Regions from separate parts of the Arthrobacter sp. D1-29 genome, predicted to be linked through region 3. Evidence: riboswitches for the same ligand, from Rfam matches in the RefSeq annotation. Region 3 holds a riboswitch; each other region holds the start of a gene.
The links. Region 3 has a riboswitch for thiamine pyrophosphate ahead of thiO (glycine oxidase ThiO). Riboswitches for the same ligand answer to the same signal wherever they lie in the genome.
Positions count from the first base shown of each region.

Region 1 (7,616 bases), 490 kb from region 3:
GTCGCCGCCGTTGCCGCCGTCGGGTCCGCCCAGGGGCTTGAACTTTTCACGGTGGACGGAGACACAGCCGTGACCGCCGGTACCGCCGGATACGTGCAGTACTACCCGGTCTACAAAGCTCGCCACGTGGATCTCCTCAGTGCTGTTTCCTGGACGCCCGGAGGCGACAAGATGATTGTAATGCGGTTAAAAGCACAGTGGAGCGGACCAAGAATGGCCCGCTCCACCGCTTCAGAACTGGATGTTACTCTGCAGCTGCAGCAGCAACGATGTTGACTACGCGGCGACCGCGGCGGGTGCCGAATTCGACAGCGCCCGGGGTCAGTGCGAACAGGGTGTCGTCGCCGCCACGGCCTACGCCGGCGCCCGGGTGGAAGTGGGTGCCGCGCTGGCGGACGATGATTTCGCCTGCCGAAACTACCTGGCCACCGAAGCGCTTGACGCCAAGGTACTGGGCGTTGGAGTCACGACCGTTGCGAGTGGAGCTCGCGCCTTTTTTATGTGCCATTTGAAATGCCTGCCTCTAAATTCTGGGGAATCTGCTGAAAACCTGAACAGTAACGCTAGTTACTTGATGCCAGTGATCTTGACCTTGGTCAGTTCCTGACGGTGACCCTGGCGCTTCTTGTAACCGGTCTTGTTCTTGAACTTCTGGATGACGATCTTAGGACCACGAAGGTCCTGGAGGATCTCAGCCGTAACAGTTACCTTGGCCAAGTCCGCAGCGGCGGACGTGATCTTGTCGCCGTCCACCAGGAGCAGTGCGGGCAGCTGAATGGTGCTGCCGGCTCCACCGGTGACGCGGTTCAGGGTAACGAAGTCTCCAACGGAAACCTTCTCTTGGCGGCCGCCTGCGCGGACAATCGCGTACACCACTTGGGAACTCACTTCTCTCGACGTTTATTACTAAATTTGCGTGCGGAACCTGGGTCCATATCTGGCTGGCTCCCGCTGTGCCTCAACGCCGTGGATTCGCAAAGGAACCCGTGAGCTATCCCGGTTGCAAGATCCGCTCGTTGTCCAAGCGGGCTGCTTCCAGGGTCATAACCCAAGTGTTGGCGTAAGCACCGAAGATCTAGAATACGCTAATTTTGCCTTCGGCCGCAAATGAGGCTGGTTCCGGCGGGTTGTCTGTGATAGGCACCACAAGGTGGGCGGCACACCGACATCCGGAACCGTGCCCGACTATCGTACCGGCTGCGGCGCCTGCAGGCGATCAGGCATGCAGCCGCGGCGCGTCGAAGAATTCGACCTCGAAACGGCAGGATTGCCGGAATGCCAGGATCATCGCTGCGCGCTCATCCTCCGATCCCCGCCGCCCGGCGTCGTCCGTCATGGCTATTGCCTGCCGGGTGGCGGCGGCAAAGTCTTCGTCGGCGTAGGTCCGCAGCCAGGCGGCGTACGGGTGGGCAGCCGGTTCGCCCGCTGCCACGAACTCCGCGTGAAGCGTTTTGCCCACCTCGGCATACAACCAGAAGCACGGAAGGACTGCCGCCACCAGCACCGCATAACTGCCAGAAGCAGAGGCGGCCAGCAGATGGTCGACATAGGACTTGGTGACGGGGCCCAGAACCGTGTCCGTGGTCCTGGTGCTGAGCCAGCTGCGGTGCAACTCCGATTCAACCTCCAGGCACTGCTGGGCAGACCTGGCCCAGAACAGCTGCTCCGCCTCGGTGGGGGCCAGGGCACTGGCCCGGGCGAGCACCCGGGAATAGCCGTTCAGGTACGTGGCGTCCTGTGCGAGATAGTAGGCGAAGTGCTTTTCGGCCAGGCTGCCGTCTGCAAGGTCCCGGATGAACTCCAGTCCGTAGATGGCCTCAAGGTCCGGCGCCGCTGCTGCCCAGAGGACGTCAGCGAAGTCCGCCGCCGCCAGTGGTGTCCATCCGGCGTCCGACGTCCCCGGCTGTGCTGGCTGGAGATGATGGAAATGATGGATGGGGCCGTTGCCCGATCCCACCTCGAGCCCGGCGGAAGCCTGCAGCGCGGCGGCAAGCCAGGGCTTGACCTGGCGCAGGGAGGCTTCCCAATCGCCCAGCCGTGCCTGCGTGGTGGCCATTGCCGAGGACAGCGAGCAGCCGGTGCCGTGGCTGTTGCGGGTGCGGATCCTTGCGCCTGGCACTACTACCACGTCCTCGGAGAGCACTCCCCCGGTGTTGACCAGGGCGTCCGGGCAATCGCCGCCGTCGAGATGGCCGCCCTTGACGAGGACCGTGGCACCCGTCGCGGCCGCCAGCCTGCGGCCCTGCTCCAGCGCCTCGGGCCAGCTGCCCGCCTGCGGCTCGCCAAGTAGAATCGCCAGTTCCGCCAGGTTGGGGGTGATCAGGTCCGCCAGTGGCAAGAGCCCCTGAAGCGCTGCCTCAGCCGACTCGGCGAGCAGCCGGTCCCCGCTGGTGGCCACCATTACAGGATCCAGGACGACGACGGCGGGGCGCACCTTCTCCAGCCAGTTACGCACCGCCGCCATCACGTCAGCATCACCGAGCATGCCGATCTTGACGGCATCGACGGTGATGTCGTCACTGATGGCATCCAGCTGCCAGGCCAGAAACGAGGCCGGCGGTACATGCACGGCACGGACACCCTGCGTGTTTTGGACCGTGAGGGCGGTGATGGCAGCCATGCCGTAGCCCCCGTGGGCCGCAATGCTTTTCAGGTCGGCCTGGATGCCGGCGCCGCCGGAGGGATCGGAACCGGCGATGGACAGGACGCGTGGGACGTCCCGCAGGACGCCGGCCGCTTTTGGCTGCGTCAGTGTGGATTGCGTTGATGTTGGTGTTGTTGCTGATGCGGGCGCTGCTGGAGGCAGGACTGATGTTGACGACAAAGAAGACATCCCTTCGCCGGTGCTAGCCGGACAGGTTCAACGGGTGTGGATCTCAGCCGGCCTTCTGCGCGGCACCCCGTGTCAGTCACCCAGCGTAGCGTTCTGGGCGGCATCCCTGTTAAAGGTGACGCTTTGGCTGCGGCCGGCGCTGTTCCGCCGTTGATAGGCACAACGGCAGGTACCGGTTGGAGGCGCTTCCCAGTTAAAGGCGAGTGCCTTAAAAGGCGAATGCCCGGCTGGGCCGTGACTAATCACGGCCCAGCCGGGCATCCCGACAGCGTGGCTCCGCTGTTAGGGTTCCGCTGTTAGAGTTCGGACGCCGGCACTCCTACGCCCAGGATGATCGGAGCCTCGGCTCCGGCCGACCGGTCACCCTTGGCAACCGTCGCAGGCTCCGGGGCCTTGGCCGAATGCGAGTGACCTTCCGGCGCTGCGTGCGTACCTTCGTGGTGTTCCACCGAGGTGGCGTTGGCAGCACCCTGGGCCCGGCTGGCACTCCTGTTACGGCGCGGGCGGCGGGAGCGCGACTGCTCAGCCGTGTGGTCGGAGTAGTCCTTTTCCTCCACCGCGGGCTCCGGCTGGCGGGCAGGACGTCCTGCTTGGATCTGCTCACGTCCGGCCTGCTCTCGCCCAGCCTGCTCCGGCTGGACACGTCCTGGCTCCGCCTGCGGAAGGGCAACCTGCGGGCGTTCCTCTGCAGGAGCCGGCTCGCCAAGGTGGGCGAATGCCTCAGCGAGGCGGTCCAGCGTCAGTGCAGGCTTCTGTGCCTGGTCCTCCACGTGCTCCACAAACGGCAGCACCACCTGCTCACCGCCGAATGTCAGCACGGCCGCTGGACGGCCGGACGTGTCAGGCTGGTGCCGTTCGGGCACTGCAGCAGGCGTGGCCTGCTCTGCTTCCGGGGAAGCCGGGGCCTGGACTCCGCGGGCGGCAGCCTGAGCCGCCTCCTCGTCGTGCAGGTGCGCGGCGTGTGCTGCGGCCGCAATGTTGGCAAGGGCTGCCCTGGTGGCCTCAGCCTTGGCATGGCGCTCGGCGTCGCTGGGGTCGGGGTGGACCGTGTGGATCTGGATGGGCGCAGCCGGAGCGACGTCCAGCGGCTGGCCTCCCCGTCCGCGGCGCCGTTTGCGGTCGGTGCGTGCGCCCGGCTGGCTTTCTGTCCGCTGGCTGTCCGTCCGCTGGCTGTCTGTCCGCTCCTGGCGATGGGCGTCCGGGCGGGTGTCAGAGCGCTGCACGTGGTGCTCGGCGGCAACGATGTTGGCCCGGCGGTGCTCCACGGGATCATCGTGGGTGACGATGCCGCGGCCGGCGCAGACCTCGCACTGCTCTCCGAAGACTTCGAGAAGCCCGGTTCCCATCCGCTTGCGGGTCATCTGGACAAGGCCCAGCGAGGTGACCTCAGCCACCTGGTGCTTGGTACGGTCGCGGCCCAGGCACTCCACCATCCGGCGCAGCACCAGGTCCCTGTTGGACTCCAGCACCATGTCGATGAAGTCGATGACGATGATGCCACCGATGTCGCGGAGCCTGAGCTGGCGGACAACTTCCTCGGCCGCTTCCAGGTTGTTCTTGGTGACGGTTTCCTCAAGGTTTCCGCCGCTGCCGGTGAACTTGCCGGTGTTGACGTCCACCACTGTCATGGCTTCGGTGCGGTCGATCACGAGGGAGCCGCCGGACGGCAGGAACACCTTGCGGTCCAGGGCCTTGTGAATCTGCTCATCGATCCGCCAGGCCGCGAAGATGTCCTGATCCTTGGTCCACTTTTCCAGCCGGGCCACCAGGTCAGGCGCAACATACGTGACGTAGGCCTCAATGGTGTCCCATGCCTCCTCGCCGGAGACGATCAGCTTGGAGAAATCCTCATTGAAGACGTCGCGGACCACCTTGATGGTGAGGTCCGGTTCGCCGTACAGCAGTTCCGGGGCGAGGATCTTGGTGGACGTGGATTGGCCTTCGATGCCCTCCCACTGCGCCCGCAGCCGGTTGATGTCGTGGGTAAGCTCCTCCTCGGAAGCGCCCTCGGCCGCTGTGCGGACAATAACGCCGGCGTGCTCCGGGAGCCGGTCCTTCAGGATGCGCTTGAGGCGGTTACGTTCGACGTCGGGCAGCTTGCGTGAGATTCCGGTCATGGAACCGCCGGGCACGTACACGAGGTAGCGGCCCGGAAGGGAAATTTGGCTGGTCAGGCGTGCACCCTTGTGGCCCACGGGGTCCTTGGTGACCTGGACCAGGACCGTATCTCCGGATTTCAGCGCATTCTCGATGCGGCGCTGCTTGCCTTCGAGGTTGACGGCCTCCCAGTTCACTTCGCCGGCGTAGAGCACGGCGTTGCGGCCTCGTCCGATGTCAACGAAGGCTGCTTCCATGGACGGCAGGACGTTCTGGACCTTGCCCAGGTAGACGTTGCCGATCAGGGAATCCTGCTGGGTCTTGGAGACGAAGTGCTCAGCCAGGACGCCGTCCTCCAGGACTGCGATCTGGATTCTGTCGTCGCGCTGGCGGACGATCATCTGCCGGTCCACCGACTCGCGGCGGGCAAGGAACTCGGCCTCGGTGATGACGGTGCGGCGGCGGCCCGTGTCGCGGGACTCCCGGCGGCGCTGCTTCTTGGCTTCCAGCCTCGTGGAGCCCTTGACGCTGGTCACCCGGTTGTTGACTATCGGCTCGGTGACGGCGCGCGGGGCACGGACACGGGTCACGGTGTTGGGCGGGTCATCATCGCCGCCCCCGGTAAGTTCAAGGTCCTGCTCGCCCCGGCGGCGGCGGCGTCGACGGCGGGAGGTCACGCCCTCTTCAGCCTGACCGGCAGACTCCTCATCGGCGTCGTCCGCGGCGCTGTCCTGGCCGCCTTCGGCGCTATCACCCTCAAGATCACGGCCGCCGGTGCGGCTCCGCCCGCGGCGGCCACGGCTGCGGCGCCTGCCGCGGACACCGGCGTCGTCGCCGGAGCCGTCCTCGGTGTCGTCATCCTCTGCTTCTTCCACAGCTGCGGCCGGAGCGGGAGGCGCCTGGCGGGCCACCGTGCTCAGGTCGGGGGCCTGGAACAGCACTGAGGTGGGCGACGGCTCCAGGAAAAGCGATCCAAAGGGGCTGGCTGGTTCAGCCGGTGCTGCTTCCTCGGCTTTGGCAACAGGCGCCGGCTCGGGTGCCTGTGCCGCTTCAGGTGCCGGTGCGGCTTCAGGCTCTGTGGCCGTGGGGGCAGCAGCCTCCACAGCAGTCCCTTCCTGACCGGCGGGCGTTTCCACTTCCGCGGCAGCGGGCCCGGCCACCGGGGCGGACAGTGGCTCGGCTGCGGACATTGGCTCGGCTGCGGACATTGGCTCGGCGGCAGACATCTTGCGGGTGGCAACACGGCGGCGGCGCACAGGCTTCGCCTCGGCCTCGGCGTCGGGACCAGCAGCGGCAGCTTCCGGCTCAGGCTGGGCGGCGGCAGGCTGATCATCCACGACGGTGCCGGCCTCTTCTACAGCGAAGGCCGGCAGTGGCTCTGCTGTGTCAGCCTTCTTGCGGGCGCGTGTGCGGCGGACAGGCGCCTTGGCTTCCGGGGCGTCTGCAACAGGGGCCTCTGCGACTGGGGCATCTGCGACCGGGGCATCCGCAGGCGGGGCGTCCGCAGCGGATGCATCCGCCCCTGCGGTCTCCCCGGCGTCACTTGCTGCCGGGGCTGCTTTCCGGCGGGTCCTGGGGGCTTTCTTGGGGGCTTCCGGCGCTCCCGGGTGGTCGCTAACAGCTGCATTGTCGTTAACGGCTAGTACTTGTTCATTTTCCATATGTGGCAACACTCCTGCCCCTGACGTACCGCCACATCCGGCACCCATTGGGGCACATATTGTCAAAACCCGCAGGCATTGACAGAAGTCAAGTGGATACTCCCAGGTTCGCACCGGCAGTGGGGTGCGGCAGCCCGTGGGAGCCGTCGGCTGTGTTCTGAAAACCCGTTGTTCTACACGCCACAACCAGGTGCCGACCAATGGAATTGCGGGAAGCCGGATCAGAGAATCCGATGCCTGCCCTGCTCATCATTGGCGGTCTTGGGAACAAGCCACCGGACCGGAGTCCGAATGTGGGTCGGTCTCCAGCCACGTTCATTCTCTCACACACCGGCTGGAACACGGCGGAGGCAACCGCATCCGGTGAGTGGCTGGTTCCGCAGGCTGAGTCCCGTCTCCAGCCGCCGGCGTTACAATCAGGGCAAGGAGCACCCGATGCAAAGGACGCAACGAACCATGCCCAGTATCTCCCCTGCCAGGGGCGCCGGCAGCCCGGCCGCAGCCCCGGTGTCCGCGCCGGAACCCATCACGGACGCCGGCGTACCGCGCATGGCGCGGAACCGGCCCTTTGGCTGGCTTTTGGTCATCACCGGGGCCATCGGCTGGCTGGCTTCGGGCATCCTTGTGCTGGAAAAGCTTGAGGTACTCAAGGATCCGAACCACACCACCGTCTGCGACGTTAACCCTTGGATCTCGTGCGGTCAGGTAATGCAGACGCCGCAAAGCTCCGTGTTCGGGTTCCCCAACATGTTCATTGGCATCGTGGCATTCGCGGTCATCATCACCACGGGCATGGCCCTGCTGGCTGGCGCCAATTTTGCCCGCTGGTACTGGCTGGGACTCCAGGCGGGCGTGACGCTGGGCTTTGCGTTTGTGGTGTGGCTGTGGTTCCAGGCCTTGTATGAAATCCACATCCTGTGCCCGTTCTGCATGGTGGTCTGGGCTGCCATGATCCCTCTGTTCGTCTGGGTAACGGTGAGGAACGTCGCGCAGGGTGCCATTCCGGTGCCCGCCGGTGCCGCGCG
Region 1 covers NZ_CP096383.1:3,114,006-3,121,621, forward strand. Annotated here, with positions in the region: gene obgE (GTPase ObgE) at 1-126, opposite strand, end outside; gene rpmA (50S ribosomal protein L27) at 245-508, opposite strand; gene rplU (50S ribosomal protein L21) at 568-876, opposite strand; gene M1E17_RS14075 (bifunctional hydroxymethylpyrimidine kinase/phosphomethylpyrimidine kinase) at 1,217-2,833, opposite strand; TPP riboswitch at 2,816-2,913, opposite strand; gene M1E17_RS14080 (Rne/Rng family ribonuclease) at 3,130-6,591, opposite strand; gene M1E17_RS14085 (vitamin K epoxide reductase family protein) at 7,048-7,616, shown strand, end outside.
Region 1: another riboswitch for thiamine pyrophosphate. It lies ahead of M1E17_RS14075 (bifunctional hydroxymethylpyrimidine kinase/phosphomethylpyrimidine kinase); the one in region 3 lies ahead of thiO (glycine oxidase ThiO).

Region 2 (7,616 bases), 390 kb from region 3:
GTCTCGGTGCCCCTGGCCGCGTCCACACCCTCTTCGTCGGCGTAATCGGGGATTTTCCGCCCCGAGACAGTGCCCGCCGTGTACCTTGCCCGGCGGGTGGATTTTGCGTAGGGGGCGCTGATACTGCTGGCGCGGAGCACGGTGGAGATGGCGTCCCGCAGGTCCCGCTCGCCGATGGTGGCCGGCGGTTCAATGGCCATCAGTGCCATGATTTGCAGGAGATGGCTCTGGATCATGTCCCTCAAGGCCCCGGCGCCGTCGTAGTAACGGGCGCGTCCTTCGAGGGCCAGGTCTTCGTCGAAGATGATTTCCACCTTCTCTACGTGCTCCCTGTTCCAGACCGGCTCCAGGAAGTTGTTGGCAAACCGAAGGCCCAGAATGTTGAGCACCGTGGCTTTGCCCAGGAAGTGGTCCACCCGGTGGATGTGGTCTTCAGGCACCAGGGACGCCAGGGTCTCGTTGAGGGAACGGGCCGATGCCTCACCCGATCCGAAGGGCTTCTCCATGACCAGGCGCGTGCCTGCCGGCAGCCGGCCGCCGCGCCGCAGCGCCTCGCAGGCAAGCTGGCTGACCCGCGGCGGCAGGGCGAAGTAAACTGCGGCGGGACCGTCCAGGCCCGCCACCAGCGAGGCCAGCGGACCCTCCGCGGTGACGTCCACCTGGTGGTAGGTGGTTTCTTTCTCGATGGCCGCCAGGGCCCTCTGCCCCGCCTCGTCCGCGGACCCCGCTGCCTCCGCGAAGGCGTTGTGGACCCGGTCCCGCCACTGTTCCGGAGTCCAGGGGTCGGAGCCGGCCCCCACCAGGTTCAGGCCTCCGGCACGGCCGCTCGCCAGCAGGCGGGCGAGGCCGGGCAGGAGCAGCCTTCCGGTCAGGTCGCCTGAAGCGCCGAGGATGAGCAGGGTTTTTACAGTTGTTTGGCTCGTCACCTTGCCAGCATGCCACCATGCCGGGCTGACTTGGTACCCTAGATAGTCGAGTCCCGTACATCCACTGAAAGAAGTGCACGGCGCGTGTTCAATTCACTCTCTGACCGGTTGACAGCAACCTTCAAGAATCTCCGTGGCAAGGGCCGCCTCACCGAGGCCGATGTCGACGCCACAGTTCGCGAGATCCGCCGCGCCCTCCTGGATGCCGACGTTGCCGTTCCGGTGGTGCGTGAATTCACCGGCCGGGTACGGGAACGCGCCCTGGGTGCAGAGGTTTCCGGGGCCCTGAACCCCAGCCAGCAGATCGTCAAGATCGTTAATGAGGAACTCGTTGAGATCCTCGGCGGCGAGACCCGCCGCATCCGGCTGGCCAAGAACGGGCCCACCATCATCATGCTCGCCGGCCTCCAGGGCGCCGGCAAGACCACCCTTGCCGGCAAGCTGTCCAAGTGGCTGAAGTCCCAGGGACACAGCCCCATCCTCGTGGCCTGCGACCTCCAGCGCCCCAATGCCGTCACCCAGCTCCAGGTAGTGGGCAAGCGCGCCGGCGTGCCGGTCTTCGCCCCGCACCCCGGCGCCACGTCCGAACTCGAGCATCCCGCGGGCGATCCTGTCGCCGTCGCCCGTGCAGGTGTTGAGGAAGCACGCCAGAAGCTGCACGACGTCGTGATCGTGGACACCGCCGGCCGTCTCGGTGTGGATGCCGAGATGATGGAGCAGGCGCGCCAGATCCGCAAGGCAATCGTCCCCAACGAAGTACTCTTCGTCATCGACGCCATGATCGGCCAGGACGCGGTCAACACCGCGATGGCCTTCGATGAAGGCGTCAACTTCACCGGCGTTGTGCTGTCAAAGCTCGACGGCGACGCCCGCGGCGGTGCCGCGCTCTCCGTTGCGTCCGTGACCGGCAAGCCCGTGATGTTTGCGTCCACCGGCGAAGGCGTGGACGACTTCGAACTCTTCCACCCGGACCGGATGGCCTCACGCATCCTGGACATGGGCGACGTCCTGACGCTCATCGAGCAGGCCGAGAAGTCCTGGGACAAGGACGAAGCCGCCCGGATGGCGAAGAAGTTCGCCGACCAGGAGGACTTCACCCTTGATGACTTCCTGGCCCAGATGCAGCAGATCCGCAACATGGGCTCCATGAAGAAGATGCTGATGATGATGCCTGGTGCGCAGAACATCCGCCAGCAGCTTGAGCAGTTCGACGAACGCGAGATCGACCGGGTCGAGGCCATCGTCCGCTCCATGACGCCGCACGAGCGCGTCGCCCCGAAGATCATCAACGGCTCCCGCCGCGCCCGCATCGCCCGCGGTTCGGGTGTGCATGTTTCAGAGGTCAACGGCCTCCTGGAACGCTTCGCCCAGGCCCAGAAGATGATGAAGAAGATGGCACAGGGCGGCGGCATGCCCGGAATGCCCGGTATGCCGGGAATGGGCGGTCCGGGCGGCGGCAAGAAGGCTGTCAAGAACGCACCGAAGAAGAAAGCCCGCTCCGGAAACCCGGCCAAGGCAGCCCAGGAACTCCGGGAAGCTGAAGCACGCCGGGCAGGTGCGGCGAAGGCGCTTCCCACCGGTGCGGCGTTCGGCCAGCAGTCCGGGGACTTCGATCCGTCCCAGCTCAACCTGCCCAAGGGCTTCGACAAGTTCCTCGGCAAGTAACCGAAGCCTCCACTAGGCACCCCAACTGGGTCGCAGTTAACGCTCCGAAACGCGCGTTTCGGAGCGTTAACTGCCAGCCACTTGGGTGGTGCCACCGGGATGTCGGAGCCGTGGATTAGGGTTGGGTCATGTTCAAGCAGAGGGTAGTGTTCGTCCACGGCGCCGGAAGCTTCGGCGCGGCGGCATGGCCCCGCCAGCACGGCATGGCACTGACCTATGACGCCCTGTTCCTCCGCCGGCACGGATTCGATCCCGTGGCCGAACCTGTTGAATCGTCCTTCACAGCCGATGCCGCCATTGTCCTGCGCTCCCTGGCTGATGACGGCCGGGGCGCTGCCGGCGGCCACGTTGTGGCGCATGCCCAGGGCGCCATTTCAGCCATGCTGGCCGCCGTCGAACGCCCGGACCTGGTGTTATCGCTGACCCTCGTGGAGCCCGCCTGCCTGTCCCTCACCGCCGAACTGCCCGCCACTGCGGCACACCGCGAACTGATGCAGCCGCTCTTTGATGTCCGCCACCAGCTTGGGGATGAGGACTTCCAGCGGGAGTTCGTCCGGCGGGTGTACGCGGCGGATCTGCAGGAGCCTGCCACCGTGGAGGAAAAACGGTCGGCGCGCCGGCTCCGGCTGCAGGCCCCGGCCTGGGAAGCTCCGCTGCAGATTGTTCCCGGTGTTCCCACGCTGGTCCTGACCGGCGGCTGGGAACCCCTCTACGAAGAAATCGCCAGGTACCTCAGGGAGACCGGCGCCCTGCACCGCCATGCCGCGGGCGGGCACCGGCCACAGGATTCCGCCGAGGGTGACCACTGCATCCGTTCGTTCATTGCCGAGGCGAGCCGGCGCCTGCAGCCCCGGGCGTCTTAATAGGCGTTTCCCAGCCTTGGCCTGCCTGCCCAAGGATCTCCCGCAGGTCCCGTCCGGCAGGCCCCCAAATGCCTGCCGGACGGAGCTTGAAGCCCGCTAGTGGCGGGCGCTTTCGGGGAGCCGCAGCTCAGGCAGGTACACCTTGCCTCCGGCGGCGAGGAGCTCCTGGCTCTTTTCCCGCATTCCGGCAGCAATCGCGGCCTCCGCCTGCGGGGTGTCCGGGGAGTCGCCGGAAGCATAGTCACTGCTGCCGTATTCATCCCGAATGTCCTGGCTGATCCTCATGGAACAGAACTTGGGGCCGCACATGGAGCAGAAGTGTGCCGTTTTGGCCGGTTCAGCCGGCAGGGTCTCGTCATGGAAAGCCTCCGCCGTGACGGGGTCCAGCGACAGTGCAAACTGATCACGCCAACGGAACTCGAACCTGGCTTTGGACAGGGCATCGTCCCGTTCGTGGGCGCCGGGGTGCCCTTTGGCGAGGTCTGCCGCGTGGGCGGCGATCTTGTAGGTGATCACGCCGGTCTTGACGTCGTCCTTGTTCGGCAGTCCCAGGTGCTCCTTGGGTGTGACGTAGCAGAGCATTGCCGTTCCGTAGCGGGCAATTTCCGTGGCCCCGATGGCTGAGGTGATGTGGTCATAGCCCGGGGCAACGTCAGTGACCAAGGGGCCAAGGGTATAGAACGGCGCACCGTTGCAGAGTTCCTGCTGGCGTTCCACGTTCTCGCGGACCAGGTGGAACGGCACGTGGCCGGGGCCCTCCACCATCACCTGCACATCGAACTCCCAGGCCCGCTGGGTCAGCTCCGCCAGGGTGTCCAGTTCGGCAAACTGCGCCGCGTCGTTGGCGTCCGCCGTCGCTCCCGGCCGCAGGCCGTCGCCCAGGGAGAACGCGACGTCGTACTTCGCGAAAATCTCACAGAGCTCGTCAAAGTGGGTGTAGAGGAAGTTCTCCTGATGGTGTGCCAGGCACCAGCCCGCCATGATGGCACCGCCGCGGGACACAATCCCTGTCACGCGGTTGGCGGTCAGGGGAACGTACCGCAGCAGAACCCCGGCGTGGATGGTCATGTAGTCCACCCCCTGTTCGCACTGCTCGATGACGGTGTCGCGGAAGATCTCCCACGTCAGTGCATTCGCTTCACCGTTGACCTTCTCCAGCGCCTGGTAAATCGGCACCGTGCCGATCGGAACCGGAGAGTTGCGGATGATCCATTCACGGGTGGTGTGGATGTCATCCCCGGTGGACAGGTCCATCACGGTGTCTGCGCCCCACTGGGTGGCCCATTGCAGCTTGTCCACCTCCTCAGCGATGGAACTGGTGACAGCGGAATTGCCGATGTTGGCGTTGATTTTCACCAGGAAGGCCTTGCCGATGATCATCGGCTCGGACTCCGGATGGTTGATGTTGTTCGGGATAATCGCGCGTCCGGCCGCAACCTCGCTGCGCACCAGCTCCACATCGCAGTTCTCGCGGAGGGCGATGAACCGCATCTCCGGAGTGATGGTGCCCTGTTTTGCATAATGCATCTGGGTCACCGTCCGGCCGGCGACGGCGCGGCGGGGCTCGGGCTGCGCTCCCTTCCACTCCGCTGAAGCTGCTCCGCGGCGGACGGCTGAACGGCCGTCGTCGAGCAGGTTCCGCTCCCGGCCGCTGTACGGCTCGGTGTCGCCCCGTTCGCTGATCCAGGGGGAGCGGAACGGCGCCAGGCCAACCACCGGATCGCTGCCCGGGCCGGCGGTCCGGTAGATCCTGAACGGACTGTTCGCCTGGCCGTTAGGGGAGGGCTCCAAGGCAATCTCCGTCACGGGAACCTGGATTCCCGAGGCTTCGTCCTTGATGAAAGCCAGCGAATGCGACTTCAGCGACTGCGTGTCAGCGTGCCGGGATTGGTCTCCCTCTTTCGTGCCGGTTTTGGGGCCGGCCGTTTCGTTTTGGGCAGGGGGCAGCAGTTTTTCTTGCGTATTCACGGGAATACTCACTTCCTTCGCCGGCATTACCCGGACAGGTTCAACGGTCGCAGGCTGCGTCAGCCCGATCTCAGCCCTTGCAAGGGCACCCGTGTGGTCAAGATGAAGCTACCACAGCCTGCGCCGGAGGACGTTGTTACAGGGCCGGTGCTAGCCTGACGGCGTGACTGACTCGAATGAGGCACACCGGATCAGGCCTGCGGAGCCAGATGATCTGGGTTGCTTGCCACAGCTGGAAGCCGCGGCCGATGCACAGCTTCAGGACGCGCTGGGCGGAGTTCTGCTTCCGGCGCCGCAGCCAACCCCGGCCGTTGTTTCGCTGTTTGTCCTAGTAGCGGGACGTCCGCCGGTTGGATTTGCCCGCATCGATATGGTGGATGGCCTGGCTCATCTCGAGCAGCTTTCGGTCCACCCGGCGGCTGGCAGGCGGGGCCTCGGCAGGGCATTGCTTGAAGCCGCCGCGGCTGAAGCACGGCGCCGGGGGTTCACGGCGATGACGCTGTGTACCTTCACTGACGTTCCCTTCAATGCCCCGTTCTACGCCAAGTGCGGCTTCATCGAATATCCTGCTCCAGGGCCCGGCCTTGCCGCTCTCCGGGCCCACGAAAAGCGACTCGGGCTTGACGCCCTGGGTCCGCGGCTCACCATGAGGAGGGAACTCTAGGCCATGGCCGGAGTCATTGAATTCAGTGGAACCGTTCTCACCGGACCGCACCAGGAACGCCACGGATTGTGGTCGGTGGATGGCAGGCTGACCTTCCACCGTCCCCAGAGAGTTCCGGACACGGTCCGGCCAGGCTGGGTGCTTCCAGGGTTTGTGGACGCGCACTGCCATATCGGCTTGGGCGGGGGCGGTGCCGTGGCGGACGAAGTTGCCGAAGAACAGGCCCGCACCGACCGCGACGCCGGGACACTCCTGCTGAGGGATGCCGGCACCGTCAGTGATACGCGCTGGCTGCAGGGAAAGCCCGGCATGCCCAGGATTGTCCGGGCGGGCCGCCACATCGCACGGACAGGCCGCTATCTGCGGAACTTCGCCGTCGAAGTGGAGCCAGAAGGGCTTGCAGAGGCGGTCCGCAAGCAGGCCCGTGCCGGCGATGGCTGGGTCAAGCTGGTGGCGGACTGGATCGACCGTGGTGCAGGTGACCTGGCGGCGTCGTTCCCTCCCGCCGTCGTCAAACTTGCCGTTCAGGCGGCGCACGAGGAGGGCGCCCGGGTGACAGCACACTGCTTCGCGGAAGAGACCCTGGACCACCTGCTGGATGCAGGGATCGACTGCATCGAGCATGCCACCGGGCTCCTGCCAAGGCACCTCCCCAGGTTGGTTGAACAGGGCGTCCCCATCGTGCCGACGCTCATCAACATCGCCACCTTCCCGGGGATCGCTGACCAGGCTGAAGCAAAGTTTCCGCAGTATTCCGCCCACATGCGGGCCCTCTGGGAGCGAAGGGCAGAACGGGTCCTTGAAGCGTTCGAGGCCGGGGTCCGGATTTATGCGGGCACGGACGCCGGAAGCGTCATCAGGCACGGACGGATCGCGGACGAGATCCTGGCGCTCCATGCAGCGGGACTTCCCATGGCTTCCGCCCTCGACGCCGCCTGCTGGAGTGCCCGGACCTGGCTGGGGGCGAACGGTATTTCGGAGGGCGCGCCTGCGGACGTTGTGCTCTGCCGGGAGGATCCGCGGACCATGCCGGAAACTGTTGCCAGGCTCCAGAATGTGGTGCTGGGCGGGCATCTTATCCGCTGAACTTATCTGCTGACCAAAAGCTGGCTTCCATGGGAATAAATTGAAGCTTCAAGTAATTGGAATAGGTAAGAGGCCTCGACCCGCGATGGCCAAAGGACCCGGGAGCGTTCAATGACTGCAGAAGCCGCCAGCCAGGATCTTCTTCCTGCCAGCCTCACCATGGGCACCGTGATGCTCAAAGTGGGCGACATGAAACTCATGACCGACTACTACCAGCGTGCCCTCGGGCTTGAGGTGGTGGCCGAACAGGACGGCGGCCTTTACCTGGGCCGGCTCGGCAAGCCGCTGGTGCACCTCGCCCCCGCACCAGGCTTGAATCTTCCGGGCAGGGGAGAGGCCGGCCTGTTCCACACAGCGCTGCTCTTCGATGACCAGCCTTCGCTCGCTGCCACCGTGGCCACGGTGGCGCAGTATGACCCCCGGTCCTTCACCGGCAGCGCCGAC
Region 2 covers NZ_CP096383.1:3,214,435-3,222,050, reverse strand. Annotated here, with positions in the region: gene M1E17_RS14575 (glucose-6-phosphate dehydrogenase) at 1-926, opposite strand, end outside; gene ffh (signal recognition particle protein) at 1,011-2,591, shown strand; gene M1E17_RS14565 (alpha/beta hydrolase) at 2,720-3,454, shown strand; gene thiC (phosphomethylpyrimidine synthase ThiC) at 3,551-5,422, opposite strand; TPP riboswitch at 5,418-5,525, opposite strand; gene M1E17_RS14555 (GNAT family N-acetyltransferase) at 5,586-6,086, shown strand; gene M1E17_RS14550 (amidohydrolase family protein) at 6,090-7,172, shown strand; gene M1E17_RS14545 (VOC family protein) at 7,284-7,616, shown strand, end outside.
Region 2: another riboswitch for thiamine pyrophosphate. It lies ahead of thiC (phosphomethylpyrimidine synthase ThiC); the one in region 3 lies ahead of thiO (glycine oxidase ThiO).

Region 3 (7,616 bases):
GCCCTTGGTGCCTTCCGGGATGTCCAGATCCTCAAACAGGTGCGGCGAGGAGGAGTAGGTTTCCACCGGCTCCGGCACGCTCAGGCCCAGGGCCTTGTTGATCAGGCCCCAGCGGGGCATGTCGTCCCAGTCCACAAAGGTGACAGCGGTGCCCTTGTTTCCGGCACGGCCGGTCCGGCCGACGCGGTGTAGGTAGATCTTTTCGTCTTCGACACACTGGTAGTTGATGACGTGGGTGACGTCGTCCACGTCGATGCCGCGGGCAGCAACATCAGTGGCCACCAGAACATCCACCTTGTTGTTACGGAAGGCGCGGAGGGCCTGCTCGCGGGCGCCCTGGCCCAGGTCCCCGTGGATGGCGGCGGCGGCGAAGCCACGGTCCACGAGTTCCTCGGCAACCTTGGCGGCCGTCCGTTTGGTCTTGGTGAAGATGATGGTCCGGCCGCGGCCGCGTGCCTGCAGGATGCGCGCAACCACCTCGATCTTGTCCATGCTGTGGGCACGGTAGATGAGCTGGCGGATGTCACGCTTGGTGAGGCCCTCGTCGTCGGGATCGGCGGCGCGGATGTGCGTGGGCTGCGTCATGTAGCGGCGTGCCATGGCGATGACCGGGCCCGGCATGGTGGCCGAAAAGAGCAGCGTCTGGCGGACCGGCGGGGTGCCCGCGATAAGGGTTTCCACGTCCGGGAGGAACCCAAGGTCCAGCATTTCATCGGCCTCGTCAAGAATGACGATTTTCACGTTCTTCAGGCTGAGGTGCTTTTGCTTGTAAAGGTCGATGAGCCGGCCGGGAGTTCCCACCACGATCTCAACGCCCTTCTGGAGGGCTTCCACCTGGGGCTCGTAAGCGCGGCCGCCGTAGATGGTGGTGATGCGGGCATTGCGCTTGCGCGAGGCATTCTGCAGGTCATTGGCTACCTGGACGGCCAGCTCACGGGTGGGCACGATGACCAGGGCCTGCGGCGCGCCGGGTACGGCGAGCTTGTCGAATCCGGCGTCGTCCGGTCCCACCACGCGCTGCAGCGCGGGGATGCCGAAGCCCAGCGTTTTGCCGGTGCCTGTCTTGGCCTGGCCGATGATGTCGTGGCCTGAGAGGGCAACCGGAAGTGTCATGGCCTGGATGGGGAACGGATGCGTGATCCCGGCATCGGCCAGGGACTCGACGATGTCCGCCCGGACGTTGTAGTCCGCGAAGGATTTCTCCTCGATTTCGTGCGGCTTCTCATCGGAGATGATGGTTTCTTCCGGCTCAAGGATCTCAAGGCCGGAATCGTCGATCAGAAGCTGGTGGGTATGCAATTCACTCACGGGGGAGTTTCCTTATTCATTTGGGCGTTGGCGCCGACTGCTCAACGGGCCGGCCAACAAGGCCGATCCGGAGCACGCTCAGCGCGCAAGCAAATCCAGTGGAAGCCGATCGCGGGCTATCTAAATGCTGGCACTGGTGACCAACGGGTGTATCTCAAGATCGCGTAGGGGCGGGCTTGTTGAATTCAAAATCAAACGAAATCAACGACCGGGCATCCATATCTACTTCTTCAGTCTAGCCGTACGGAACTCGAATGCTGGCCTTGGCACCCATCGTGGCGTTCACACCACGCACAAAGCGGGGATGCTGGGAGGCTTGGCGGTAATAGTTTTACCCCACCAGTTCGAAGTGGACTTCCCTGCTGGCAATGTCCGAGGAGATCAGCCGGACCCTGACTTTTGTGCCCGATTCGAGGTCGCCGCCGCACCGGGCCGTCACAGCGGGTTCTGCGATCTGGATGATCCCGGAGGCGCCGTTCCCGTTCTTTCCGTTGCCGTTGCGGCCGTTACCGTTGCCGGCGGAGTCGTTGCCGTTGCGGTCGTTGCCGTTGCGGGGCTTGGATCCGGAGATCACAATGGCATCGAATTCCTGGCCGACGTGGTTGACCAGCAGGGCGGCCTCCACCGTGTCCAACGCCATGCGCTCCATCCGCGAAGCCAACTGGTCGGACCCCGCCATGATGACCGGCAGGGACGGCAGTGCCTCCCGTGCCCAGTCCGGCACAGGCCTTCCGTTGCTCAGGGCTTCGCAGATCACCAGGACAAAGCGGTCGATCAGCCGCCGCAGCGGAGCGGTGGTGTGGGCATACGCCGCTCCGATGGCGGCCTGGATGGCGTCTTCCGGAACGTTGCCGTCGAACGCCGTATAGCTGGCGCCGCGGAAGAGCATGCCCGCAGAATGCAGGATTGCAAGCTGTCGCGGCTCCATAGGGTCCAGGGTGCGGAGGAATTCGCCGTAGGTGATTTCTCCATCCCAGGGCCTTCCCAACGCTTCCGTCTGGAGTTTGAAATGGTTCAGGGAGCGCTCATCCGGGGCCGCCATGGTGCGCAGGATGCCCACCTTCCCTTCGAGCATCAGAGCGGCGGCGGCCATTCCTGTCATGAGGGAAATCTGGGCGTTCCAATCCTCCACGGGAAGCTGCGGCGCAGCGGCAATCCGGTAGCCGCCGTCGGGCAACTGCACGATTTCCTGCTCCGGCATGTTCAGGCTCGCTCCGCCGCGCATGCGCTCCAACTCAACCCGCTTGAGACCCACTTCCTTGAGGAGCCGCAGGACGGGGGAGGCCGTTCCGGCGTCGATCTCCGCCTGGGCGCCTTTGTAGCTGAGCTTGGCGCGGCTGCGCATCCGGGCCCGGCGCAAACCCACCGAAACCACGTTAGCCGCGTCATCGAGCTCGAAGTCCCACACGAAGGCCGCACACAGTTGGCCCGCGAGGAGGCTGCCGGCCTGTTCGCTGATGATCTCCGGGTGCAGCGGAATCCGGCCGTCCGGGGCGTAGAACGTTTGCCCCCGACGGCGGGTTTCGGCATCCAGGGGTCCGCCCGGGATCACAAAGGCAGGGACATCGGCAATCGCATACAGGACCCGGTAGCCATCGCCGGCGCGCTCGATGAACAGTGCCTGGTCAAGGTCCGTGGACGACTCCGGGTCAACGGTCAGGAACTCAACGTCGGTCAGGTCAACTGCCGGCAGCTCCAGTGCCGCCACTGCCGCCTCCGCGTCCCGCACAGCTTCCTCGGGGTAGGGCCCAGGCAATTCCAGCTCGGTCCGCAGCGCGCTCAGGGCCTCCGCGAGGGCGTTTGTCAGCTCGTGGACGTTGGGAGCCAGGCGATGATGTGACACGAAATTCAGGTTAGCCCGATTTTGGCCTGGAGTGCACGCAGCGGGCCCTCAACGCGCCCGCATCGTTGTGGAGGAGTAGCCAGCCGGCGGGCATGGCGCTGACGCTCCGCCAGCCAAGCCGGCAGGGTTGAAGCAGGGCTCAGGACGCCCCGGCCTGCAATGCCTGAATCATGGCGGCCGCAGCCTCAGCGGGGTCCGGGGCCTCGGTGATGGCCCGGACCACCACCACCCTGCTGGCGCCAGCTTCGACTACCTGCTCAATGTTGCCCAGGTCAATGCCGCCGATGGCGAACCACGGGACTGCCTGGGCGCCGGGGACCGAGCCTGCTTCGCTGACGGCGCGCGCTGCATAGGACACAAGGTCCAGGCCGACGGCGGCCCTGCCGGGTTTGGTGGGAGTGGCCCAGACGGGTCCAACGCAGAAATAATCAAGCCCGGCCGCAAGGGCGCCTTCGGTGCCTGCCCGCGGGACTGCCTTGTTCGCGGCGGTCCCAGCGCTGATGGCGGCGTCGATCTGCCCGGTGCTGTGGGTGGACAGGCCTATGACCCGGTCCCCGAGGAGCAGGCGTGCGGATGCCAGCGGGAGGTCCTTCTGGCCGACATGGAAAACGGGGGCTTCGGAGAGCAGGGCGACGTCGGCACGGTCGTTGACTGCCCACAGCCGGCCGTGGCGCCGGGCCGCCGCTTTCAGTACTTCCAGGAGTTCCAGTTCCTCCGCCGCCTCGATGGACTTGTCGCGAAGCTGGATGATGTCCACGCCGCCGGAAAAGGCCGCATCCACAAAGTCGCCGAAATCGCCCTTCTCCCGGCGTGCGTCCGTGCACAGGTACAGCCGCGCGCTGCTGAAGCTGCCGGTGATGTCTGCGGCGGGTGCGGTGTCTGGTGCGGTGGAGATGGGGCTGCTGTTGGAGGCCGTGCTGTTGGAAAGGGCGGTATTCATGGAAACCAGCGTAGTTCCTCTAAACTGGCCTGGTACTGCGGGAGCCCGCGGCAGCTGTCATAAAGCGCCGGGCTGAGAGGGCGTCAGAGCCGACCGCTTGACCTGATCCGGCTAATACCGGCGTAGGGAAGGAAACCATGATCCCCCCATCCCGGAATGCGCGGGGCCCCGCCCCGACTGCAGCCGCGGCTGTTTTGCGTGCAGATGTTGCAGTGATCGGTGGCGGAGTCATAGGCCACGGCATCGCGTGGGAAGCGAGGCGCTCCGGCCGGTCCGTGGTGGTCATCGACGATGCCCCCGGTGCGGGGGCCAGCTGGGCGGCCGCAGGCATGCTGGCGCCTGTAAGCGAACTGCACTACCAGGAGGAGGACCTCCTGGAGCTGATGCTTGAGTCGTCAGCTCTGTGGCCCGCCTTTGCGGCCGACCTCGCCCGGCTGGCGGCACTGGATCCGGGCTACCTGCCGACGCCGACCATCGCCGTCGGGGCGGATGCGGCGGACCGCCGGGCCCTGATGGACCTCCGGACGGTCCAGCAGGCCAGCGGACTGCAGGTGGAACCGCTCACCATCCGGGAGGCGCGGACCCGGGAGGCCTTCCTTAGTCCGGCCATCTCCTGCGCACTGGACATCCCCGCCGACCACCAGGTCGATCCGCGGAAGCTCCTGGCGTGCCTGCGGCTTGCCCTGGCTAAACACCAGCCAGGTTCCGGAACCGCCGTCGAAGGTGCCGGCGAAGGGTTCGCCGTCGCCCAAAGGGCCACATCGCTCCTCTGGGAGGACGGCAAGGTCAGCGGCGTGCTGCTGACAGACGGCGGCAAGGTGCTGGCCGGCGAAACCGTGGTGGCGAACGGGCTGCAGGCAGCGTCCCTGTCTGGCCTGCCGCACGGCCTGCGCCTGCCTCTTCGGCCGGTGTACGGAGACATCCTCAGGCTTGCCGTCCCCCCGCATGTCCGGCCGCTGGTTACATCCACCATCCGCGGACTGGTACGGGGAGTGCCCGTGTACATCGTCCCGCGCCAGGATGGAACAGTGGTGATCGGGGCAACCCAGCGCGAGGATTCCCTGTCCGATGCCGGGGATGGCGCTGTGTCCGCCGGCGGCGTGTACCAGCTGCTGCGTGATGCCCAGGTCCTGGTCCCGGCGGTGGCAGAGCTGGAGCTTGTGGAAATAACAGCGAGGGCGCGCCCGGCGACACCGGACAATGCTCCGCTGCTGGGCCGGGTCAACGTTCCGGGAAGCGCAGAACACGTTGCCGGGCTGATCATCGCCACCGGCTTCTTCCGTCACGGCGTACTCCTCGCCCCCGCCGCTGCCGTGATCTGCCGGAACCTGATGGACGGCACGCCGGATCCGCGCTGGCTGCCCTTCAGCCCGGCCAGGTTTTCCGCGCTCGTTTCCGTTGCCGCGCCTGTTCATGCGGATGCCGCGATCGGCCCAGAAGCTGCCATCGACCCAGAAAAGGAATCAGTATGAACATCACCCTCAATGGTTTGCATCACGCCGTGTCCGACGGCGCATCCATAACCACCCTTGTCAGCCAAATCACCGGCCGGCCGCTGGCAGCTGACGGCCAGGCGACTGACGGCAAGAAGCTCGGCGTGGCCGTGGCACACAATTCCGAAGTAGTACCCCGAAGCCAGTGGTACGTCACGGCGCTCGCCGACGGTGACGACGTGGAACTGGTCACAGCAGTCCAGGGAGGCTGACACCATGACCGAAACCAGCAGCATCAGCACGCTAAACGAGCCAGGGCAGGCGGACAGACTGATCATCGACGGCGTCGCGCTGGGATCCCGCCTCATCATGGGAACCGGCGGCGCGCCCAGCCTGGACGGGCTTGGCGCCGCCCTGCTGGCGTCCGGGACCGAGCTGACTACCGTCGCGATGCGCCGCTATTCACCTGCCGAGTCGGGATCGCTGTTCCAGCTGCTGGTGGACCACGGCATCCGTGTCCTGCCCAACACGGCTGGCTGCTTCACTGCGCGCGATGCAGTCATGACCGCCGAACTGGCCCGCGAGGCCCTGGAGACGGACTGGGTCAAGCTGGAAGTCATTGCCGACGAACAGACCCTCCTCCCTGATGCCGTTGAACTGGTGGACGCCACGGAGCAGCTCGTCAGCCGGGGGTTTAAAGTGTTCGCGTACACCAACGACGACCCCGTGCTGGCACTGCGCCTCGAGAACCTGGGAGCTACAGCCGTTATGCCGCTGGGAGCGCCGATCGGCACCGGCCTGGGGATCCTGAATCCGCACAACATCGAGCTGATTGTTTCCCGCGCGTCGGTTCCTGTGGTGCTGGACGCCGGCATCGGTACCGCTTCGGACGCGGCGCTCGCGATGGAGCTGGGCTGTGACGCCGTGCTGCTGGCCACTGCAGTGACACGGGCGCAGAACCCCGCGCTGATGGGCGAGGCCTTCAAACACGCCGTTATCGCCGGTAGGCTGGCCAAAGCGGCCGGCAGGATTCCGCGCCGTGAGCACGCCCTGGCGTCGTCGGCCATGGAAGGCCGGGCAGAGTTCCTCTAGGTCGTTCCCCTCGGCAGGGGGCGGCCAGCGCCGGGGCCGGGCTGACAGGACGAGCTTAGGAGTCAGCAGTGGCCGGCAAGGAAGACATACTCACCAGGGCGCAGGTTGATGAGGCCCTTACAGGGCTCACGGACTGGCGGTACTGCCAGGGCGCACTGGTCACCGTCTACAAAGCGCCGACGGCGGCCGCCGCACTAGAGCTGATTGCCGCCGTCGGACGCCTTGCCGAGGAGCAGAACCATCATCCGGACCTTGACTGGCGCTACAACAGGGTCTTCATCCGCTTCACGTCCCACGATGCCGGTGGAGACGTGACAGCGCGTGACACCACCGCGGCCGCGGCCGTGAGTACGGCGGCCACGAACGTGGGGGCAGCGGCGGAGCCAGGCCTGTACAGGACGGTGGAACTGGCGATCGACACCGTGGACGCAGCAGAAATCTCTGAGGTGTGGCGGGTGGCCCTGGGCTACAAAAAAACCCCAGGCAACGATTTGGTTGATCCCTACGGGCGCGGGCCCAGTGTGTGGTTCCAGGAGACTCCCACCCCCAACAGCAGCCGGATCCACGTTGACGTTTACCGGAGCAAGGCCGAATCGGGACAAGTCCTGGAGAAGACCGCAGCCACGGGAGCCTTAATGAACCGTGACTACGCACCCGAATGGGTGGTAGTCACGGACATGCAGGGAAACCGGCTGTGCCTGTGCACGGAGGAAGGCTACCAGCCCGACATCCCGGCTGAGGTTCCAGGCCAGGCCTGATATCCGGCATCACCGCCCAGGCCTGATATCGGGCCTGGGCGGTGATGCCAGCGCGGGCCCCCGTTACAGCTTGAGCGCCGCTGTCAGCCGCACGGTGTCATACCGGGCGCGGGTCCTGCCGAGGTACACAGCCGCCGCTGCTGCTGCTGCGGTACCAAGCACTATGGGCATGACCCAGGGGATCCAGGTCAGGCCCGGCTGGTAGCCAAAGCCCGCTGTTATGAAGATGATCCAACTCAGGG
Region 3 covers NZ_CP096383.1:3,599,436-3,607,051, reverse strand. Annotated here, with positions in the region: gene M1E17_RS16195 (DEAD/DEAH box helicase) at 1-1,308, opposite strand, end outside; gene M1E17_RS16190 (RNB domain-containing ribonuclease) at 1,640-3,151, opposite strand; gene thiE (thiamine phosphate synthase) at 3,291-4,091, opposite strand; TPP riboswitch at 4,119-4,237, shown strand; gene thiO (glycine oxidase ThiO) at 4,229-5,563, shown strand; gene thiS (sulfur carrier protein ThiS) at 5,560-5,796, shown strand; gene M1E17_RS16170 (thiazole synthase) at 5,801-6,616, shown strand; gene M1E17_RS16165 (4a-hydroxytetrahydrobiopterin dehydratase) at 6,685-7,374, shown strand; gene M1E17_RS16160 (hypothetical protein) at 7,438-7,616, opposite strand, start outside.

Region 4 (7,616 bases), 1.2 Mb from region 3:
GATGAGCTGGAGGCTGTGGTGCAGCGAGCCGCGGCCAAGACGGCCCAGGAGGACACTTCCGACGACCCCTCCCGGGACTAGGAGTTTTTGTCCATTTATGGCGACTTCACCACTGGAAAAGTCGCCACAAATGGACAAAAACTCCAGGGGGTGTGGGGGTGTTAGACGATGTCCTGGCTCTTCGCGAAACGGGTGATGGCGCGCTGGGTGCCGCGGTTGGCGAGCACCTGGATGATGGTGCTGACCGAGGCGGAGATGAGCGCAAACGTCAGGGCCGAACGAAGGCTGGTCGGAGTATCTTCGTCCCTGCCCGTGGGCGCCTTCCTGCCGGTGGATTTTTCCCAAACGGCGTTGACCACCTTGGTGCCGACCAGTCCGGCGCCGAGGCTAACGGCGGTGCCAATCAGCTTGATGAAGAGGTTCATTCTGCAGACTCCTTGCGGGCGGAAAAGGGACTGCCACTAGCCTAGCGTCCGCTGAGCCGGAGGCTCCCGGATCACGCGGCGGTTCGCTCTCAGCGTGGGCACGATCGGGCAGTGAAAACGGGTTATCTTGGGAAAAACCCTTCCCGGCAATGGTGCCGCTGAGAGACAGAAATCGAGGCGCTCAGACACATGGCTGCTGCGAAACCTCAGGCTTCGGCCGGACACGTCGTTCTGCTCGGTGACTCGATCCTGGACAACAAGGCATACGTCGACGGCGGTCCCGACGTCATCGCCCAGGTCCGCGCTGAGCTTCCACCCGGCTGGAATGCCACACTGCTGGCCGTGGACGGGGATGTGATTTCCGGGGTCCTGCAACAGCTTGCTTCGCTGCCCCGCGATGCCACCCACCTGGTGGTCAGCGCCGGCGGCAACGATGCACTTGGCTTTGCGTACCTGCTCGAATCGCCGGCCAGCTCCGTCGCGGAAGCCCTGAACCTTTTCAGCAGCGCCCAGGAACAGTTTGCCGCGGACTACGACCTGATGGCTGAAGCCGTTTCGGCCACTGGGATCCCCGTTGCCTTGTGCACGATCTACGACACTCCTGCCTCCACTGCGCAGCACCGGATCATCAAGACCGCCCTGGCGTTTTTCAACGACTGCATCAGCCGCGCGGCATTCTCGCGGGGCATGTCCCTGATAGACCTTCGCCTGATCTGCAACGAGGATGGCGACTACGCGAACCCTATCGAACCCTCCTCCCAGGGAGGGGCCAAGATCGCCCGGGCGGTTGCCGCCGTCGCGGGTCTTCAGGGTTACTCCGTTGAATCCAGGGTCATTGCCCGCTGACAAGCTGGTCTGCCGGCTGCCGCTGGTCATCGGGCTCCCAGCGGAGCAGGTCTCCGGGCTGGCAGGAGAGAACCTCGCACAGTGCCTCCAGAGTTGTAAAGCGCACTGCCTTGGCCCGGCCGTTCTTGAGCACCGCTAAGTTGGCGGGCGTGATCCCAACCCGTTCCGCCAGCACACCAACGGACATTTTGCGTTTAGCGAGCATCACATCAATATCCACGATGATGGGCATCAGATGACCTCGTCCAGCTCTGTCCGCAGGTGCTGTGCCTCCACGTCCCGGGCCACCGCCTGGGCGAGCAGAGTGCGGAGCACCAGGACGATGAGGGCCGCGCCCGCAATCAGCAGGGAGGCCCCGCAGATCAGCAGAACGATGCCCGGCGCCGCGTCCCCCGGGGCGAGAAGGACGGCAATCCCGAACACCAGGACGGATGCCGCCGCGACGGCTCCAAAAATGATGTCGACGTAGCGGAAAGCACCATGGGAGAACACTGTCCCCCGCCGCACCATGGTCAGCAGGCGCCACACGCAAACAAGGGTGACCTGGACGGTCATGATGCCCAGCACCACAATGGCGAGGAGTGGAATCCGAACGCCGACCAAATCCGCTCCGGCCTCCTCCAGGTCAACGGCCAGCAGCGGCACCATCCTTACCTGCACGAACAGCGAGCCGGCGAGCGCCACGGCGAGGACAATGCGCAGCACGAGGATGGTCAGTTTTCCCATCGGGATCTCCTTCAATATCGAGTAACAATGAAAGTCTATCGATATTCGGTAGATCACGCACCCTTTTGTAATCACGCTTTCGCTATTCGCGACCGAGAGCTGCGCCTACTTCCGGCCTAACGCTTCCAGCGCCCTGAACAAGGCCGGAGGCCGGGTTTCCAGAAGCTCAACGGGGCGGGCCCCTGCGAGGGCGGGCGAAGGGGAGACCATCCATAGGGTGAAGTGATTGTGGGGAATCTTCAAGGCCATGGCTCGCTGAAAAAGGTCCAGGACAGTGGGGTGGACAAGGCCGCCGGCGAGGAACTGGAATCCCGGGCAGTAAGTGCCCTCCCCAATGAAAACGCGGACCAGCTGCTGCATCACGGGTTCGGGATCCTCCATGAGCTCAGAGAGCCTGCGCTGGACCTGGTCCAGGGAAGGCAGGGTGAATTCCGTTCTGATCGCGGCCCACGTCTGGTCGCTAATTGGCGGCCAGCCGGATCTCACCGGGGCCTAACAGCTCTCGGCTATGGACTCCAGGAACCACTGCCTGGAAAGGTGTTCGCGGCGCAGGGTGAAAATGCGGACGGCAGAGCTTGATCCGAGACACACTTGGGCACGCCAGTACTCGACCTTTTCGGGGCTATCGCTGCCACCAAACCACTGCGTGGGCGTGCCTGCCACCGGCCAGACATCGCCTTGGTACCGCACGGCCAGGGGCTTGCCTGCAAGGTTGAACCTGACATCAACGGCGATGTCCACGGCTGTTTCATCAGCTGTAACTGTCACGGCTTATGCACTCTCCCAATTCCCGTTTGCTCAGGATCCCATAGAGGAATCCTAGAACATATATTCGTATTACGTTCCAATGCGTCCTGCCCGTGGCCTGCGGTTTTACGTCGTTGACAGGTGTTCGCGATCCTATGGAGAGTATGGAGGAGGGGTCTGACAAAGGCCGCCTCGATCCTGGGGGCGCGGCTTGATGCCACGCCCTTCAGGACGCAGCCCCGTATGTGCCTGCCGCCAGGCTGTTGGCACGGACACTGAAGGGGGATTCATGCGTCGCCGTATGACGTTCGTTGTTGGTGCTGCCATCTTCGTTGGAGTGGCGCCGGCATGAATGATATTAGGAATCCGGAAGTGCCCCGAAGCTACCTCGCCTGCATCGACGCCAGGATTTCCCGCAGCGCCTCGACCACCAGGTCGTGGTCCTGCTGCTGGGGCAACCCGGACACTGTGACCGTGGCTACCGCGCCCACACCCGCCACGTACAGCGGGAAGGAGCCGCCGTGCGGGGCGTACCGGGACTCGTCGAACCAGCCCTCGTCCTCCACCCGGCCGCCGCCCCGCCGTCCGCGGAGCCCCACCAGCAGGGACGGCATCTCATAGCGGGCGGCCGTGCGCTGCTTCGCCCGGATCCAATGTTCGTTATCAGGTGTGGCCCCGTCCAGGGCCACGTGGAAAAGGACCTGCTCACCCTTGGTGATATCGATGGCAATGGGCAACCGACGGCCTTTGCCCAGTTCCACCAGGAGCAGTCCGAGGTTGAGGGCATCGTCCTTGGTGAAATGCGGGAACTGCAGCTCGCTGATCTCTGCCTCGATCCGGGCAATCAAGGCTTCAAGCGACCCTTCCGGCTGGCTCACGGCAGAGTCCGGATCAAACGTCGTCACAGGGGAGGGTTCGGCAGTCATGGCCCACAATCTACCCCTCTCGCGGTGTAAACTGGACCACGCCCACAAGGGCAGATTTATTTACGACAGGGGAGCGCCGCCGTCGGGCATCACTGGCTTTGCCAGGGAACCGCAGGTGGGCGCTGAGAGTGCGGACAGCCGCAGACCCTCGAACCTGATCCGGTTAGTACCGGCGCAAGGGAGTCGAGTTCTCGAAGTGTCCGGCAGGGCGGCCGATGCCGCGCGCCGGGGTGCACTTTCCCCTCCTGTTCCTCAGGAGGACCATTATGACAACTGCAACAATCAAGAAGACCGGCAACTCCTGGCGTGTGGTGGACATCGTGGTGGCCGCCCTCATCGCCATCGCCGGCGGCGTGATCTTCTGGGCCTGGTCCCAGGGCGCCGGAATCGTCTCCGCCCCCATGAACGCCGTCTACCCGCCGCTGACCGGCCTGATCGCCGGCGGCTGGATGATCCCGGCGGTACTGGGCATGCTGATAATCCGCAAGCCGGGCGCTGCCATCTTCTGCGAAACCGTGGCCGCCACGGGCGAGCTCATCATGGGATCGCAGTACGGCGCCACCGTGCTGATCTCCGGACTCCTGCAGGGCCTGGGCGCCGAACTGGTGTTCTTCCTGCTGGTCTACGGCAATTTCAAGTTCAAGTCGTTCCTGCACCAGAAGTTCAACCTCATCGCTGCGCTGCTGGCCGGTGCCGCTGCCGGGCTCTTCTGCGGCCTCAACGACTCCTTTATGCCGTGGGGCTGGAACATCGCCTATGAGGCCGGTGACAAGCTGGCCTACATCCTGTTCTGCACTCTCTCCGGTGCCATCATCGCCGGCGCCCTGTCCTGGATCGCCACCCGCGGCCTGGCCAAGACCGGCGTCCTCAGCTCCTTCGCTTCCCGCAAGGCCGCTTCGGAGCGCGTCTTCAACTGATGACACCTCCCGACGCCGGCGCTTCTGCTGCGCGGCCCGCTTCAGTTTCCGCCCGGGGCTGGGGCTGGCGGCATGCCGGCCGCTCCACACCCGCCGTCCGGGGACTCGATCTGGAGATCGGCCCGGGCGAGCGGGTGCTGCTCCTGGGCCCCTCAGGAGCGGGGAAATCCACACTCCTGCACGCCCTTGCCGGTGTGCTGGGGGATGAAGAGGACGACGCCGACGAAACCGGTTCGCTGCTCATTGACGGTTCGGCTCCGCGGGAGCGGCGAGGCCGGGCCGGGCTTATGCAGCAGGATCCGGAAACGCAGGTGGTGCTCTCGCGGCTTGGTGACGACGTCGCCTTTGGTGCCGAGAACCTGGCAGTGCCCCGGGAAGAGATCTGGCGGCGGGTCAATGAAGCACTTGAGGACGTGGGGCTCCGCAGCGCCGGCTCCAGGCAGAATTCAGGCGGACAGGGTTCTGCCGGACAGAGTGCTGCCGGACAGGCTGCCGCCGGACAGGGTGCCGGCGGGCTGCCGCTGGACCACCCGACGTCGGCCCTGTCCGGCGGGCAGAAGCAGCGCCTCGCGCTGGCCGGCATTCTGGCCATGCGGCCAGGGCTGATCCTGCTGGATGAACCGACGGCTAACCTGGATCCTAACGGGGTGCTGGAGGTCCGCGACGCCGTGGGCCGCTGCCTGGATAAGACCGGCGCCACACTGGTGGTGGTGGAGCACCGCGTCTCCGTCTGGAAAGACCTGGTGGACAGGATTGTGGTGCTGCAGCCGGGCTCTGACTCGGCGTCTGCAGTCCTGCTTGACGGCCCTCCGGACCAGGTGCTTGCAGATGCCCGGGACATGCTGGCCGGCGCCGGCGTCTGGGTGCCGGGCTACGTCCCTGCCACCCGGGCCCGCAGTTCGCCGGGTTCGGGCGGACTTCTGCTGGCCGCCGAGGAACTGGCAGTGTCCCGCGAACGGCCCCGCCGCCGCGGCTTCACGACCATTGCGCCTGTGCCGGTGCAGGAGGGGATTTCCGCGCAGGTCCGCGAGGGGCGCGCGCTGACGGTGACCGGCCCCAACGGCTCCGGGAAATCCACCTTCGCGCTCACACTCGCGGGGCTGTTGGCGCCGGTCCGCGGAAAAGTTTCGGCAACCGTGGACCTGAGCCGCGGCGCGGGTATCGATCCTTTCCGATGGAAGGCCAACCAGCTGATTTCCCGGGTGGGCACCGTGTTCCAGGAGCCCGAGCACCAGTTCGTCACCGGGCGCGTCCTTGACGAGTTGATGTTTGGTCCCCGCCATCTGGGACACGGCGAGGAGCGCGTCGACGACCTGATCCAACGGCTGCGCCTGACCCACCTCGTCGAGGCCAACCCTTACACCCTTTCCGGCGGTGAAAAGCGGCGCCTCTCCGTGGCCACGGTGCTGGCAGCCCACCCCAAGGTCCTGGTGCTGGACGAGCCAACCTTCGGCCAGGACGCCAACACCTGGGCTGAGCTGGCCTCCTTCCTTTCCGAGCTGCTGGACGCGGGAACGGCGGTTGTCTCCGTGACCCATGACCAGGAGTTCAGCGCGGTCCTGGGCGGCACTGAATTGCAGCTTGGCCCCGCCTCCCAAGGAGACGCCCGGCTGGAAGCGGGTGCCGCATGAGGACAGCCCTGAACCTCCGCGGCAACCACGCTCTCCTGACCCGTGCCAATCCGCTGGCGAAATTCGCGGCCGTGTTCCTGATTACCCTCGTGCTGGCACTGTCCATCGACTGGGTGTCTGCCACCACGGCGCTGGTGGCGGAGCTTGCGCTCTTTCCACTTGCCGGCCTCACGCTGCGTATCCTGTGGCAGCGGGCCTGGCCCCTGATTCTCGCCGCGGCCGTTGGCGGCTGGAGCACATCGATCATGGCAGCTGACAGCGGTGCCGTACTGCTCGACGTCGGGATTTGGTCCATCAGCGAGGGTTCCCTGCAGCTGGGGATCGGATTTATGCTGCGCGGCCTGGCCATTGCGCTGCCGGCCATCCTGCTGATGACCTGCACAGACCCGACGGACCTCGCTGATGCGCTGGCGCAGAAGGCGAAGCTGCCGCACCGTTTCGTCCTGGGCACGCTTGCCGCCATGCGCCTCGTGGGGCTCATGGCGGAGGAATGGCAGACCATTGGCATGGCCCGGCGTGCGCGCGGAGTCGGCTCGCAGGGAAGTCCCCTCGAAAGGCTGCGCGCCACATTGGGCCAGAGTTTTGGCCTGCTGGTGCAGGCAATCCGGCGCGCTTCCCGGCTGGCGGTCACCATGGAAGCCCGCGGTTTTGGCGGTGCCCAGCGGACCTGGGCCCGCGAATCCACCTACTCCCTGCTGGATGTCTGGGTGCTGCTGGGCGGACTTCTCATTGCCGCGGGCGCTGTGCTGGCGGCGGCGGCATTCGGGACCTGGAGCTTCGTCTGGCGCTAGCCTGGACTAACGGGGCCGCAACCGAATGGCAGGCCTGCCTCAGCTGCAGGAATAGTTGTAGTCGTAGCCGCCGTACACGAATTGGGCCAGGGTGACTTTGCCGCCGGCCGTAAGCGGGGGCCGGGAGCAATTGGCCTTTGCTCCGCGTTCCGTGCTGGCTCCGGCCAGCCAGCTGGGCAGGGAGTACAGGCTGCTGGAGCTGCTGACTGGACCAACAATCTGGTTCCACTGCACGTTGCTGGAGTAGATCCCCACCTCCGCGCCAATGCTGCGGAAGAAATCTGTCATTCCCTCCAGGACGGCCCGGTTGGCAGCCCGGTTGGTGGACCAGCTGTTTTCGGTTTCCACGTCCAGCCACCACCGGTAGGACGCAGGATCATCGATGCCGCGGATGTACGCGTCGTCATAGGCCTTGGCGTAACCGTACATATAGGAGCAGGCCTCGGAAACCTTCCCACTCTCGCATGCGCCGTAGGGGTTCCGGACAGCCGAACCCTCAGGATAGTCGTTGTTGAACGGCCACCAGGAGCCCGCAAGCGCCGGATTGGCGGTGTTCACGTAGAGGGCCACGGCGGGCTGGTCCGGATGCCACGACGACGTCCTGGCC
Region 4 covers NZ_CP096383.1:4,775,833-4,783,448, reverse strand. Annotated here, with positions in the region: gene mnhG (monovalent cation/H(+) antiporter subunit G) at 1-81, shown strand, start outside; gene M1E17_RS21840 (DUF4235 domain-containing protein) at 162-425, opposite strand; gene M1E17_RS21835 (GDSL-type esterase/lipase family protein) at 615-1,271, shown strand; gene M1E17_RS21830 (helix-turn-helix domain-containing protein) at 1,258-1,503, opposite strand; gene M1E17_RS21825 (DUF2975 domain-containing protein) at 1,503-1,997, opposite strand; gene M1E17_RS21820 (hypothetical protein) at 2,103-2,378, opposite strand; gene M1E17_RS21815 (hypothetical protein) at 2,490-2,765, opposite strand; gene M1E17_RS21810 (heme-degrading domain-containing protein) at 3,128-3,670, opposite strand; TPP riboswitch at 3,728-3,869, shown strand; gene M1E17_RS21805 (ECF transporter S component) at 3,937-4,587, shown strand; gene M1E17_RS21800 (ABC transporter ATP-binding protein) at 4,587-6,218, shown strand; gene M1E17_RS21795 (energy-coupling factor transporter transmembrane component T family protein) at 6,215-7,009, shown strand; gene M1E17_RS21790 (hypothetical protein) at 7,049-7,616, opposite strand, start outside.
Region 4: another riboswitch for thiamine pyrophosphate. It lies ahead of M1E17_RS21805 (ECF transporter S component); the one in region 3 lies ahead of thiO (glycine oxidase ThiO).